One region of the Stenotrophomonas sp. 01N47 genome, then DNA from elsewhere that is predicted to be linked to it. Evidence: riboswitches for the same ligand, from Rfam matches in the RefSeq annotation. Region 1 holds a riboswitch; the other holds the start of a gene.
The links. Region 1 has a riboswitch for thiamine pyrophosphate ahead of thiC (phosphomethylpyrimidine synthase ThiC). Riboswitches for the same ligand answer to the same signal wherever they lie in the genome.

Region 1 (3,404 bases):
CGCATCCAGCCCGCCCGCCAGCAGCAATGCCGCCGCAATCAACGCTACCGCGATGCCCCAGGCCAGCTTGCGCTTCAGCGGCGGATCCCCGGCTTCGTCGGTGGACATGCTGGCCAGTACCAGAACCGCCGAATCGGCCGAGGTCACGAAGAAGATCATCAACAGCACCAACGCCACTGCCGACAGCATCAGCGACGCCGGCAGGCTGTCGAACAGGGTGAACAGCACCGTCTCATAGCCATTGCCCAGCGCCTGCACAAGGTCGGCGTGGCCGAAGATCTGCGCCCACAATGCCGTTCCCCCGAAAACGGCGAACCAGAAGAAGCCCAGCAGGGTCGGTGCCAACACCACGCCGATCACGAACTCGCGCACGCTGCGGCCGCGCGAGATGCGCGCGATGAAGGAACCCACGAACGGGGCCCACGAAATCCACCAGGCCCAGTAGAAGATCGTCCAGTCGGCCACCCACGTGCTGCCGGAGAACGGTGACATGCGCAGGCTCATGGTCACCAACTGGTTGAGGTAGGAACCCAGCGTGGTGGTGAACGTATCGAAGATGAAGCCAGTCGGCCCCAGCACAAGTACGGTCGCGGCCAGCAATGCAGCCAGTGCCAGGTTGAAGTTGGACAGCCACTTCACGCCGCGCTCCACACCGCTGGCGGTCGAGGCCATGTACAGCACGAAGGCAATGGCGATGATGGTCATCTGCACCGGTACAGTCGCCTGCAGGCCAAATACGCGCTCCACGCCTGCAGCGATCTGGATGGTGCCGAAGCCGAGCGTCGTCGCCACGCCGATCGCCGTGGCGACCACCGCCGCGATGTTGACGACACGGCCGATCCAGCCGCGATGGTGGCGGCCGATGATCGGCTGCAGCATATCGCTGACCAGCCCGCGTCCATTGCGGTTGAACTGGAACCAGGCCATCGCCAGGCCGATCAGTGCATAGATCGCCCACGGATGCAGGCCCCAGTGGAAGAACGCATAGCGCATCGATGCACGCGCGGCATCCATGCTCTGCGGTTCAATTCCTTCCGGTGGCTTGGTGAAGTGTGAGATCGGCTCGGCCGCGCCCCAGAACACCAGGCCGATGCCCATGCCGGCAGCGAACAGCATCGACATCCAGCTGGCGCGCGAGAACTCGGGCTCGGCGTCTTCGCCACCGATGCGCAGGTTGCCGAAGCGGCCGAAGGCCAGGTACATCAGGAACACCAGCGCCAGGAATACCACCAGCAGGTACAGCCAACCGACGCTGCGGATAACATCACCCAGCGCCGCCTGCACGACGGTATTGAAGGGGCCGGGCGCGAGGCCGGCGAGCAGCACCAGGGCAAGCACCAGTGCGATGGAAATGCGAAACACCATGAAGGAGCTTCTCCGATCAAGGGATTGAGGGGAGCGAGCGAAAGCTTGCAGGGAGTGGGCCGGCGAAAGTGTGCGCACCGGACAGGTACCGCTATGGCGGCAGGGAAAGCGCCGCGTGCAATGGTGCGGCGCGCGTGCACGTTACTGAATGCGACGTCACGGTTCTGTTAACGCAGGCGCGGTAGATCCGCGCCCTGCGTGGGCGATCGGCCAGGAGACCGAGTGGTTTCTATGCTCTAATGCCCACCAAGAAGCGGGGGTACCGCGGCCTTGTGGCCACGGTTGAGATAGTCCCTTGGAACCTGATCCGGCTCATACCGGCGTAGGGAAGCTTTGCAATGCAGCCGTACCCGGAACCTGCCCAAGGAGCGCCTTGGTGCCGTCCGGGCGCGGGGGCAGTGCGCCGCCGCTTCGTCCCTGACCTTCCTGGACGATGCCCGATGAACGCACAGCTCTCTGCCCTGCAGCAACAGGCCCAGCAACTCTCCGAGTCCGTGACCCGGCCCATACCCGGCTCGCGCAAGATCCACGTGCCCGGCTCGCGCCCGGATCTGCAGGTGCCGATGCGTGAGATCGCGCTGACCCGCACGCCCACCGTGTTCGGTGGCGAAGAGAACGCACCGGTCACCGTCTACGACACCTCCGGCCCATACACCGATCCGGACGAGCGCATCGACCTGTCTGCGGGCCTGCCGGCATTGCGGCGTGGCTGGGTGGAGGAGCGCAACGACACCGAACAGCTCGACGGCCTCAGCTCCTCGTTTGGCCGCGCGCGCGAACATGATCCGAAGCTGGACCCGGTGCGCTTCCCCGCGCGCAGCCTGCCACGTCGCGCGCGGGCCGGCGCCAACGTCACCCAGATGCACTATGCGCGCCGCGGCATCATCACCCCGGAAATGGAATTCGTGGCGATCCGCGAAAACCAGCGACTGGACGCGATCCGCGATGCCGCACTGCTGCAGCAGCATCCCGGTGAATCCTTCGGCGCATCGATCCAGCACATCATCACCCCGGAATTCGTGCGCGAGGAAATCGCCCGCGGCCGTGCGGTGCTGCCCAACAACATCAATCACCCGGAAAGCGAGCCGATGATCATCGGCCGCAACTTCCTCACCAAGATCAATGCCAACATAGGCAACAGCGCGGTGTCCTCGGGTATTGCCGAGGAAGTGGAAAAGCTGGTGTGGGCGATCCGCTGGGGCGGTGACACGGTAATGGACCTGTCCACCGGCAAGCACATCCACGAGACGCGCGAGTGGATCATCCGCAACTCGCCGGTGGCGATCGGTACGGTGCCGATCTACCAGGCGCTGGAGAAGGTCGACGGCCGCGCCGAAGCGCTGACCTGGGAGATCTTCCGCGACACCCTGATCGAACAGGCAGAGCAGGGCGTGGACTACTTCACCATCCATGCCGGTGTGCTGCTGCGCTACGTGCCACTCACCGCCAAGCGGGTTACCGGGATCGTCAGTCGCGGCGGCTCGATCATGGCCAAGTGGTGCTTGGCCCACCACAAGGAAAACTTCCTCTACACGCATTTCGAAGAAATCTGCGAAATCATGAAGGCCTATGACGTGACTTTTTCGCTGGGTGACGGCCTGCGTCCCGGCTGCATTGCCGATGCCAACGATGCGGCGCAGTTCGGCGAGCTGGAAACGCTGGGCGAGTTGACGAAGATTGCCTGGAAGCACGACGTGCAGACCATGATCGAAGGCCCCGGCCATGTGCCGATGCAGCTGATCAAGGAGAACATGGAAAAGCAGCTGCGCGAGTGCGGCGAGGCACCGTTCTACACGCTTGGCCCGCTGACCACCGACATCGCGCCGGGCTACGACCACATCACCAGCGCGATCGGTGCGGCGATGATCGGTTGGTTCGGTACCGCCATGCTCTGCTATGTCACGCCGAAGGAGCATCTGGGCCTGCCCAACCGCCAGGACGTGCGCGACGGCATCATGGCGTATCGCATCGCCGCCCATGCTGCTGATCTGGCCAAGGGGCATCCGGGGGCGCAGGTGCGCGACAACGCGCTGAGCAAG
Region 2 (3,404 bases), on a different contig from region 1:
GATCTCCAACGGCGATCCGGCTGCCACCGTCGGCGGCGCGGTTGCCGGCGGCGCCATCGGCAACCTGACCACCTCCGACCGCCATGATCGACGCTACGACGGGCGCTATGACCGCCGTTACGACCGTGGCTACGACCGCCGTTATGACCGGGGCTACAACCGCGGTTATGGCTACGACCGCCGCGATGACCGTCGCTGGCAGCGCGAGCGCCATGACAACCGTTACTACCACGACCGCGGCCGCCATCGCGGCTGGTAAGCGCGCCGGCCACAGGCCGCACGTGGCGTCCCTGACGGGCGGGTCGATGACCCGCCCGTTTGCGTCTGTGGCGTCCATGGCGTTGAATGCGCAGCCTTGGATGTTCCTTTAATCACCAGCGGCCGTGGCATGACTTCTTCCCCCCATCGCGTGCAGGGCCTCAACAACGACGAGGTCGCCGCCGACTGGCCGGCGATCGACGCACAGGAGATCACCTGGCTGCGTGGCCACTTTCCGCAGCTGGGCGCGGACAGCACGCTGCGCTGGCACAGCCCGCGTCCATTGTCGGCCGCGGCCATCGTCGACGGCACCGGCGGTCCGGTCTTCATCAAGCGCCACCACCACAGTGTGCGCAGCGCTGAAACCCTGGAAGAAGAACATCGTTTCATCGCGCATCTGGCCCGCCACGCGCTGCCGGTGGTGCAGGTGCTGGCCAGCAACGACGGCCGCACCGCACTCGAGCACGGCCCGTGGACCTACGAACTGCATGCGGTGGGCGCCGGCAAGGACCTGTATCGCGAACTGCCGTCATGGTCACCACTGACCGACATCGCCCAGGCGCACCAGGCAGGAAGAATGCTGGCCACGCTGCACCGCGCGGCCGCCAGCTACCACGCCCCGCAGCGCGGCACCCATCTGCTGGTGGCACGCGACGACCTGATCCGCGCCGATGACCCGATCGCCGCGCTGAAGGCCGACCTCGGCAACCGCCCCGGGTTGGCCCGCTACCTGGCGCGCATTCCCTGGGAAGAACAGCTGCGCCGCGATGTGCTGCCCTGGCACCACGGCCTGGCCGCGCGCCTGCAGGACGAACCGCGGCTGTGGGCGCACAACGACTGGCACGTCTCCAACCTGCTGTGGAACGACGACGGCACGATTGCCACGGTGCTCGATTTCGGCCTGGCCTCGCCCACCAGCGCGCTGTTCGACCTGGCCACGGCGATCGAACGCAACGCGGTGGCCTGGCTGCAACTGGAGCGCGGCACCGATGCTGTGCGCATCGACATCGCCCTGGCCCTGCTGGACGGCTATCGGCAGGAGCTGCCGCTGTCGCCCACGCGCGTGCACCTGCTGGCCGACCTGCTGCCGATGGTGCATTTCGACTTCGCTCTGTCCGAAGTGGAGTATTTCGAGGGCGTCACCGGATCGACCGCGAACGCCGATGTGGCCTGGCAGCCGTTCATGCTCGGGCATCCGGCGTGGTTCACCACGGCCCCCGGCCAGGCCCTGCTGGCTGCCCTGCACGCCGCCGCGTGAGCCGCGAGCCACCCAACACGCGGGGTACTCAGTAGATCGACGCCATGCGTCGATGATGCGCTCAGCCGGGGTCAGATCCCTTTCCGCTGGAAAGGGATCTGACCCCGGCTGAAGGGCGGTAGCTCGCAAATCCGTACCATTTGTAGTGAAATGGTCACCTGAAGCGGGGGTGCCTGGATTTGCCAGGCTGAGAGAGTCCCTTGGAACCTGATCCGGTTTGCACCGGCGTAGGGAGCTTTGAGCCGCAGCCACACCCCCGTCATGGGCCGGTGCACCTGCGCGCCGTCGCTTCGTCTCCCTTGTTGTCTGAAGACGAATCGAATGAACCGCTGCCTGCGCCCCACCCTGCTCGCCCTCGCCCTGTGCGCCGCCCTGCCGCTGTACGCCAGCGAGGCAGGCACCGGCGCCGCTGATGCGCCCTCCTCGCCCACCGAACTGGCGGCGGTGCGCGTGCAGGCCGGCAAACCGAAGGCCGACACCTCGCGCGTCAACGCCTTCGGCGGCGGCTCCTGGAAGGACACCCCCGCCTCGGTGAATGTGCTGGAGCGCGACTACCTCGACCGCCGCCAGGTGCGTTCGCTGTCCGAGCTGGCCAGCAATGATGCCTCGCTGGGCGATGCCTATGCGCCGGTGGGCTACTACCAGAACATCGCCATCCGCGGCTTCGCGCTGGATGCGGCCACCGGCTACCGCTTCAACGGCATGTCCATCGCCGGCGAGCAGCGCCTGGCGCTGGAGAACATCCAGGAAGTGCAGATCCTCAAGGGCGAAGCCGGCCTCGCGGCTGGCGTGATGGCACCCGGCGGCATCATCAACTACGTGGGCAAGCGCCCGGCGGAAGTGCGCACGGTCACCCTGGGCATCGACTCGGAAGGCTCGCGCTATGCAGCCGTGGATGTCGGCCACTGGCTGACCCCGCGCTTCGGCGTGCGTCTGAACGCCGCCTGGGATGCCAGTGATTCCTACGTCGAGCATGCCGACGGTCGCCGCAACTTCTATTCGCTGGCCACCGACTGGCTGATCGGCGAACACGGCAAGCTGGAAGTGGATGCCAACTACCAGACCAGCTCGCAGCGCTCGGTGTCCGGCTTCCAGCTGCTGGGCGCGCGCGACCTGCCACGCGGCGTCGACCGCGAACGCCTGCTCGGCTACCAGCCGTGGCAGCGGCCGGTGGACATTGCCAGCACCAACATCACCGCGCTGCACACCTATGACTTCAACGATGCGTGGCAGTCGCGCGTCTCGGTCGGCCACAGCCGTTCGGTGATCGATGACAACGTCGCCTTCGCCTACGGCTGCTACTACACCGCAGGGTGCGCAGACGGCAGCGTGCCGGGCAACTACTTCGCCCCCAACGGCGACTACGACGTCTACGACTACCGCAGCCCGGATGACACCCGCCGCAACCAGCAGGCCCGTGCCGAACTGCGCGGCAGTTTCGAGACCGGCAGCGTCGGCCACCAGCTGAGCATCGGCGCTGACTACTTCCGCCGCACCATCGACAAGCGCCCGAGCGTCAACGAGTACGTCGGCACCAGCAACATCCACGACGTGCAGGTGCCGGTGTTCGAGCCCTCGCCGAAGATGCCGGGTGCATCGGCACGGCGCCTGGACAGCCGGCAGACCGCGTTCTTCGCGCTGGACCGGATGAGCTTCGGCGATGACTGGCAGTGGCTGGCCGGCGGCCGCTTCGTGCGCCTGGACGAGCGCGCCTACGACAAGCGCGGCACGCCGCAGCGCCACAGCCGCCTGTCGCGCTTCCTGCCGCAGACCGCGCTGGTGTGGAAGGCCACCGACCAGCTCAATGCTTACGCCAGCTATGTGCGCGGCATTTCGCTGGGCCAGGAAGCACCGTTCTGGACGTCCAACGCCGATACCTTCCTGCCGT

Region 2: linked by a shared signal. The riboswitch ahead of AC1DKR_RS07310 (TonB-dependent siderophore receptor) and the one ahead of thiC (phosphomethylpyrimidine synthase ThiC) in region 1 are both predicted to bind thiamine pyrophosphate.

What each region holds. Positions count from the first base shown of each region.
Region 1 covers NZ_JBFTQU010000009.1:43,729-47,132, reverse strand. The annotation lists gene AC1DKR_RS16290 (BCCT family transporter) at 1-1,365, opposite strand, end outside; TPP riboswitch at 1,611-1,712, shown strand; gene thiC (phosphomethylpyrimidine synthase ThiC) at 1,806-3,404, shown strand, end outside.
Region 2 covers NZ_JBFTQU010000003.1:244,474-247,877, reverse strand. The annotation lists gene AC1DKR_RS07320 (glycine zipper 2TM domain-containing protein) at 1-259, shown strand, start outside; gene AC1DKR_RS07315 (phosphotransferase enzyme family protein) at 389-1,516, shown strand; TPP riboswitch at 1,672-1,767, shown strand; gene AC1DKR_RS07310 (TonB-dependent siderophore receptor) at 1,838-3,404, shown strand, end outside.